DNA from 2 places in the Blautia sp. MSK.18.38 genome. Region 1 is predicted to be linked to the other one. Evidence: riboswitches for the same ligand, from Rfam matches in the RefSeq annotation. Region 1 holds a riboswitch; the other holds the start of a gene.
What was found. Region 1 has a riboswitch for cyclic di-GMP ahead of NE638_RS14570 (YbjQ family protein). Riboswitches for the same ligand answer to the same signal wherever they lie in the genome.
Positions count from the first base shown of each region.

Region 2: linked by a shared signal. The riboswitch ahead of NE638_RS10015 (hybrid sensor histidine kinase/response regulator) and the one ahead of NE638_RS14570 (YbjQ family protein) in region 1 are both predicted to bind cyclic di-GMP.

Region 1 covers NZ_JANFYP010000026.1:40,639-44,071, reverse strand. Annotated here, with positions in the region: gene NE638_RS14580 (hypothetical protein) at 1-34, opposite strand, end outside; gene NE638_RS14575 (hypothetical protein) at 40-429, opposite strand; gene NE638_RS14570 (YbjQ family protein) at 480-1,583, opposite strand; cyclic di-GMP riboswitch class I at 1,654-1,734, opposite strand; gene NE638_RS18300 (helix-turn-helix domain-containing protein) at 1,848-2,066, shown strand; gene NE638_RS14560 (hypothetical protein) at 2,167-3,267, opposite strand; gene NE638_RS14555 (hypothetical protein) at 3,267-3,433, opposite strand, start outside.
Region 2 covers NZ_JANFYP010000014.1:17,034-20,466, forward strand. Annotated here, with positions in the region: gene NE638_RS10015 (hybrid sensor histidine kinase/response regulator) at 1-1,767, opposite strand, end outside; cyclic di-GMP riboswitch class I at 2,000-2,090, opposite strand; gene NE638_RS10020 (IS110 family transposase) at 2,380-2,871, opposite strand; partial or broken gene NE638_RS10025 (23S rRNA (uracil-5-)-methyltransferase RumA) at 3,072-3,428, opposite strand.

The sequences.
Region 1 (3,433 bases):
GTTTATAACATTGTAATTTCTTAAAGTATTCCATGCACATCACCATTTATAGCCACAATTGTTACATTTGTAGCTATTCCTTATATTACTGCTGAAAATTCCAAACATTGCGCCGCCTACTGCCTTAGCACCTAAGGATATTTTGGTAATATTAGCAGATCCACAAGTAGGACAATGCGGAACATTCTTTGTAGGAGCAGTATATGATGGTGCAGGAGCAGCATATACAACTGTTTTATTTTCTTCTGTTACTGGCACATCTGTAATAACGCCACTCATTTCACCGCAAAAACATTCAACTGGTTCTTGCAGTCTATATATTTTTTGAACTTTATCTAAATTTAGTTCATTCTTCCTGAACTTCATTATCATATTACATTCTGGACATTCAGCAAATATCCAGTTATCCTCTTCCTTAACGTAATTCATATAACCCCTTTTTTATATCATTATCATTTATTTTTTAACAGCATCTCAATTTATGATAATGCTACCAATACTTTTTTCAGTGCCTCTTCTTTCATATTACCATAAAGTCTTTCTGCTTTTACTACATCTTCCAGAATATTAATTACCTCTAAATATTCCACATCCTGTAATTGTATCAAATATCCCCTAATTTCACTTGCATTTTTACATTCTTGTAATCTACTCATTAATACAGTTACATCGGGATTTATTTCCCCGTTATTTTTCGCAAGTGCCTTTTGAACAGCATTCATTTTTCTCCCGCATCTACAACACTGTTCAGACTCTTCTTTATTCGTTGCTCCACAATAACAAACCCATTTATTTTCTATAATAGAAAACTTTGTGACTGCATCTTCTCCGTGCATTTCACGAATTTGTTCTATTTCATCTAAGTCAACATCTGGGACTTGAATTGAATTATTTGTATCAACTTCTGTCAGCTTTCCGTTAATAATCATTTTCTTGACAACAACATTAGCTTTACAAATTAAATCAACTCGATATTCCGCTAACGATATTTTCATGGTTTCTGATGTAATCCAATCTTCTTTTCCATGAAAACCAAAAATCGCATCATTTACAGATCTGATTTCTTTAAAAATATTCTCAAAATATATATCTGCCATAATTGCGGTTACATCACAATCTTCTCTATATTTTTTTATATTAATTGCACCTAAAGTAACCTCCTCGACTGGATTGTATTTTAAATTAATACTATAAACATTTAACGGTAGCATTTCATTTCTTACCATTGAGGGAATCACATATGATATATAATTTGTTTTTTCTTCACTTTCCTTTATTTTTACTGCTGTTCCATTTGCAATGACTCCTATAATATCTGAGCTAAATGTCGTATAATCAATATCAATTCCTATAATTGCATTACCGCCTCTTGAAGCAGTCTGTTTTTTCAATTCTTCTATAGCAGCATTTTTTGCATCCTGAAGCTTACGTTCATATGAATCACTTCTTGTCCCGAAAAAATCTGCAATAGATACATTAGCAGAACTAAACATTCCAGTACCAAGAACAACCGAAGCTGATAATACATCTAAATATTTAACAATATCATACCCTTCAAAATTGTATCCTGTAGTTAAAAGCATATAAATCCCCCTAATATAAAATATATAAAAAAGACACTGCTCCATCATAAAGCAATGCCTTAATCATCCAAATTGCAACTGGCTGTCATACATTTGCTTAGACCCTATAGTTTTGCGCCGCCAAATTTCTCTGGGTTTGCCGTATTCTATTTCACACTTTTTTCACAATTTCTTATATGCTCCATTATATTCGTCATTGCGAAGATATTCAAGAGTAAAAAGATATTTTATGGTTATTCTATCAAGAAAAAAGAAGGATAACTAATGATTGATTACTCTCCCTTCTGGGAAACGCTCAAAAATTCAAATGAAAATTGGTATACACTGACAAATAAACATCACCTGTCACATAGTACCATGCACCGGCTAAAACACAATAAAGACGTCTCTATGCGTACTGTTAATGATTTATGCCGTATCCTTAATTGTCAGATACAGGATATTTGTGTGTATGTCCCATCAGATGACGATCAGCCATTATAATCCTTATACTCTATACGACATAAACTCTCTTTTTTCGCTATGAAAACGTAAAAAAATAGGCATAACAAGGATTATACTCCCTGATATGCCTATAATTATCTCAATACGGCTCTACTCGCACCGTAAGCAGTTTTTCATATATGTATTCTGGTATCTTATCTCTGTATTTTGACACCGTGATCGCAATATCACATTCTTTAAACTTCTTATAATCTGCAAAAGCTTCATCTATTGTGTTCCGATATGGTAAATCAATTATATCTTCTGTGCCAAAATAAGTAATCTGTCCGTAATATTTATTGACTTTACCATTATATCTTACACCAAGAGGAAGTACATTATCTGCTGTTTCTCCATCCTTATAATGCTTTTTGCTGTTAGCAAGCAATGTATTTAATCCTTGTGGCAGAATACAAATTGTCTCTGGAGAATACACCTTACTGCCATTACCAAATAAATCCTTGTCTACAGCCATTGATTCTCCTGGTACTTCATAATATAACTCTAGATATTGCTTGATAAATAGTTGTGGATTATCTTGCCATTCCTGACACATTTCAGCATCATCATAACATTTGTGTGCACTGCTACTGTTATCTTCTCCTTTACATCGACTGAAAATAGCACCGTATGCAGCCATAGCTTGACTTTTAGCATTATTGATATACTCAATGTATTCCTGCTCATATCCTAATTCCTGCCATGTAATCTTACCTGCTTTCAGATTTCTAAAATCCTTATCAGAAACATAGATCAGATTCTTATACCAGTTATCCGCAAAGTCACCGTTCTTATGCCACACTTTGAATCTGCCTCTATATTGTTTCAGAAAGCATTTTGCTACTAACTCTTCTGGACTGGTTTCTCTCTTAGTGGTTTCAACTATGATTTTGCCTGTTAGGTTCCCTCTGATTTTTTCTGGTGTTCGCCACACTTCATAAACAGTATAATGGCATTTTCCTTGCTTATGCTCATAGAATTTGTTCTTATTTGGGTTTCTATGGTTATTTACACCTCTTCCGTAATTAGAAATCCAATAGTTTTCTGTCTGCGGTACTCTTACAAATACTTCAAATGCACTGATTAATTTACATTTAATCGGATGCTCTACAGGTAGCATATCTGTTGGTGGTATCTCTGCCAGATTTTTATTTTCATCAAGAATATACTGCATCTTCATTTCTGTATTTTTTAATTCCATTATTTCTCTAACCCTTTCCCATCTGTAATATTATTTTCAGCAGCAGTAGTTGTCCTGTCAGTCATTGGACACCAGTCAGGAGTTATATCTGGTAAAGTATCTTCACCCAGCTTCCCCATATCATCTGACCTATCCTCATGGTCACAATAATATATTCTCTTATTAA
Region 2 (3,433 bases), on a different contig from region 1:
CTCAACATTTGCTCCTGCGATTGCTGTCAGACCCACAATCGCATTCATTGGTGTCCGGATATCATGGGACATATTGGAAAGGAATTCTGTTTTCGCACGATTTGCATTTTCTGCGGACCGGTAAGCCTCTTTCAGTGCCTGACGGGATTCAATCTCTGCTTTCTTCTCCTGTGTCACATCCATGGATGCCAGCAATACCTTTTCCAGCTTTCCATTCTTCCATTCCAAGGGAATATAAGAAGCGATTTTATAAGTCTTTTCATCCAGGCTGCAATACTCAAACTTATAAATATCATTTTCACTTTTCAGTTTTTTCCGAATATTATCCGGGGCTATCAGGATATCTATAACTTCCAATGGTTCCAGTGTCTTATATTTTTCAAGAACCTGCATCTGAAAATCATGATAAAATCCCAGAGGTTTATATATCATCTGTCCATTCAGATTGTAGAATTCATATCTGTCATTTTCCAGATCACAGACAACAAAGCGGTCAACCAGACGCACTATGCTCTGGATCAGCTGCTCCATGGAAGCATTATCTGCTGCCATCTGCAGATGCCGTGCGCTCTCTACCTTTGTCTCTGTGATATCACGTAGAAAGATCATGGCATATTCTGAATCCTCTATTTCGCCACGTATGACCACATTGCGGACCCATCGTTCTTCTCCATTCAGAGTGATACGGCACTCTAAAGCCAATTCGGTTTCCAGCCCCTTCAGCCTTTCTGCAATATAACCACGGTCGTAAAAAGAGGATACCGCCTTCTTATCTGTCTCCACAACATAGGAATCCACAAAATGCCGGATCAATTCATCCCACGTATGACTCTGTTCAAAGACGGTCATCAGGGACGGTTCAACCTTAAAGGTATCAAAAGTATTCGCTTCCAGATTCACATAATACTCGCACAAATCTGCTTTCGTAAAAGCCCGGTGGAAAGCAGCAGATTTTTGTGCCTGCATGATTTCTTTTTTCTCCCCATCAATGTTAATAAAAATCCCGGCAATCCTGCTGGCAGAACCATCCAGACGGCGTATTACTTCTGCCGATGCCCGAAACCACTGGTATTGATTATCCTTCATTCTCATACGATACTCTACCTGGTATTTTATCTGGTTCGTCTTATCCTTAATTGCCGCCTGAAGCTGCACCATTACTCTTTCTTTATCCTGTGGATGCAGAAGATCTGACCAGGATTCCAGTTTATTCGGAAAGTCCAGGGTGTCATGATAACCAAGCATTTTTCGAAATTCATGACTCCAGTTTGCATTCACAATCTCACTGTTTTCGTCACAGTCAAAATACCAGAAGCCGGAACAGATAGCCTCATTGAGCAGTGCCAAATTTATATGATCCCAGTTGACCTGTACGGACATAACCCAGATCTGTCTGCCCGCCTCATCTGTCGCATCCTCTTTACAAAGCCGTACATTATTCACTGTACCGTCTGCTGCAAGGATCTGTGCTTCCCCTGTTCCGTGAAGCTGCAAAAAACGGTCTCGCTCCAGTATATCTTCCTCGTCATAAAAGAAATTTCTCAATGAGCCTTTTGTCTGTTCCATGAAAGTATCGAATGTATATCCTGTACTATGCAACAGCAGATTATCCACAGACAAAATAGACAGGTTTTGGTCATAAGATCCTGTCATTATACCTACCCCGCCATTATTTTCCAGTGTTTTCTGTACGGCCTGTGACATGGCCTGTGTCTGCCCCGTTACAGTCTCACCTAAGGAATATATTTTGTCTTCATAATTTTTCATTTTATAAAAGTCCTCTCTCCGTCTTATGCCTTCTTCATCCTGCTTTTATCTGTATACAGAAAACCTGTCCCTGCTAGTTTCGTTACCCATTTTTGCATACAAAAAGGACATCTGCCAAAATCTGCCAGTGTCCCTACTATATTCTTTAAAATCACACATCTATATAGTATAAAAGGTATCGGAATCTCTTCTGTTCAAACATCTTTTCCATATATTATGATGATATGGAAACAGTGGCAACCGGCTGACATGGTCAAACTTTCTGACTTTAGTCCCTTCTGGCTTTGCGACCCTGCCTTTCAACAGGTTTGCCTTTAAAATAATTTTCATTTTTTCCAAAAATAAAATACCATGTGGTTTTTCTTACGTCAATAATATTTTAGTGGAAAATTTACATATATTTTAACCGAATCAAGTAACTCCCCTGTGGAGGTTGCGAAAAGCAATAAGCAGTGGGTGAGGACCTCTCGTAACTAACCTCTCATGTCTACCAGGATCACCATCCTCTGACGAGTCCTAAATTGTCGGGTAGAAACACCTATTACTAGGTATATCCCCCACAGATCCGTACGTGCCCAATTCAGGCATACGGCTCTTCACGACACTTATGCCTCAGATTATCCATATAGGCTCACGGCTGTATACCAGGTCTCTTATTTCGGCATAAATGCCTTCTGGCATGTATGGGATTGAATATCTCCCATCCACAACTAGTTTTGCGATTGTTTTTGGATCTTTTGAATCTGTTTTCTTTGGACTGTTATCATCAAGTTCCTTGATCTTCTTAACCGAGAATGGATTGACCATTACTAATCTTTTCTGATGATCATTTACATACTTCGCAAACGCAAACCAGTAATGACCTGTTGGCTCGCAGCCGATCAGAACTGCAGTCTTTTTATTCTCAGTCTTAAGTGTCTCTGCCCAAAGGTTGAAAGAATTGAACCCTTCCAGATCGTTATGAAAAGGAAAAATACGTTTTGTAAGTTCGCGTCCTCTGTTATCAAAAGCTCTTGCATAATGTATCTGGCTTCCTATATCAACTCCGACAACCATTGTTGAATCTGTTACTTGCTCAATCTTTTCATTCTGTGTATAATTCATTTGGAACCTCCAGTGCTTGATTGTTTTGTTTACATCCGCCAAGATGCAACTCAATCATACCTTGAGGTTCTTTTTTATTCAATTGGCGCTTTTAATGAATTACAGGAATGCTCCTTTCAAGCATATTCAGCACTTATATATTGCTTCCCAAATATTTTAAAGAAAAGCGTACCACTATTTTAATGATACGCTCATCATTATTAAATCACTTCAAAATGCTTCAATGCATCCTTTATTGCTTCAACCTTCTCTGGAGTTGGATGCTTCCTCGGCTGTTTCAATTTCTCTACCGCATTAGGAGCATCGTACATCGGCAAGCCTAAATCTCTCTTTACCTCTGCAATATATGCGGTATGTACTTTGAAGCCGTATTTAGCTTCTATGTACTCCTTTATCATTTTGTAGGTCACTCGTTCTTTGGGCTTATAGCTTTCCGCTCTTTTAGCAATATTATCAAGTGGAACTTTTCCCTCACCCTCGCCAAACTCAACTTTTACGTTGATATGTCCGTCTGGCTTTTTGTGGGAAAGCAGTACTACCGTCTCCACATGCGGTGTCGTTT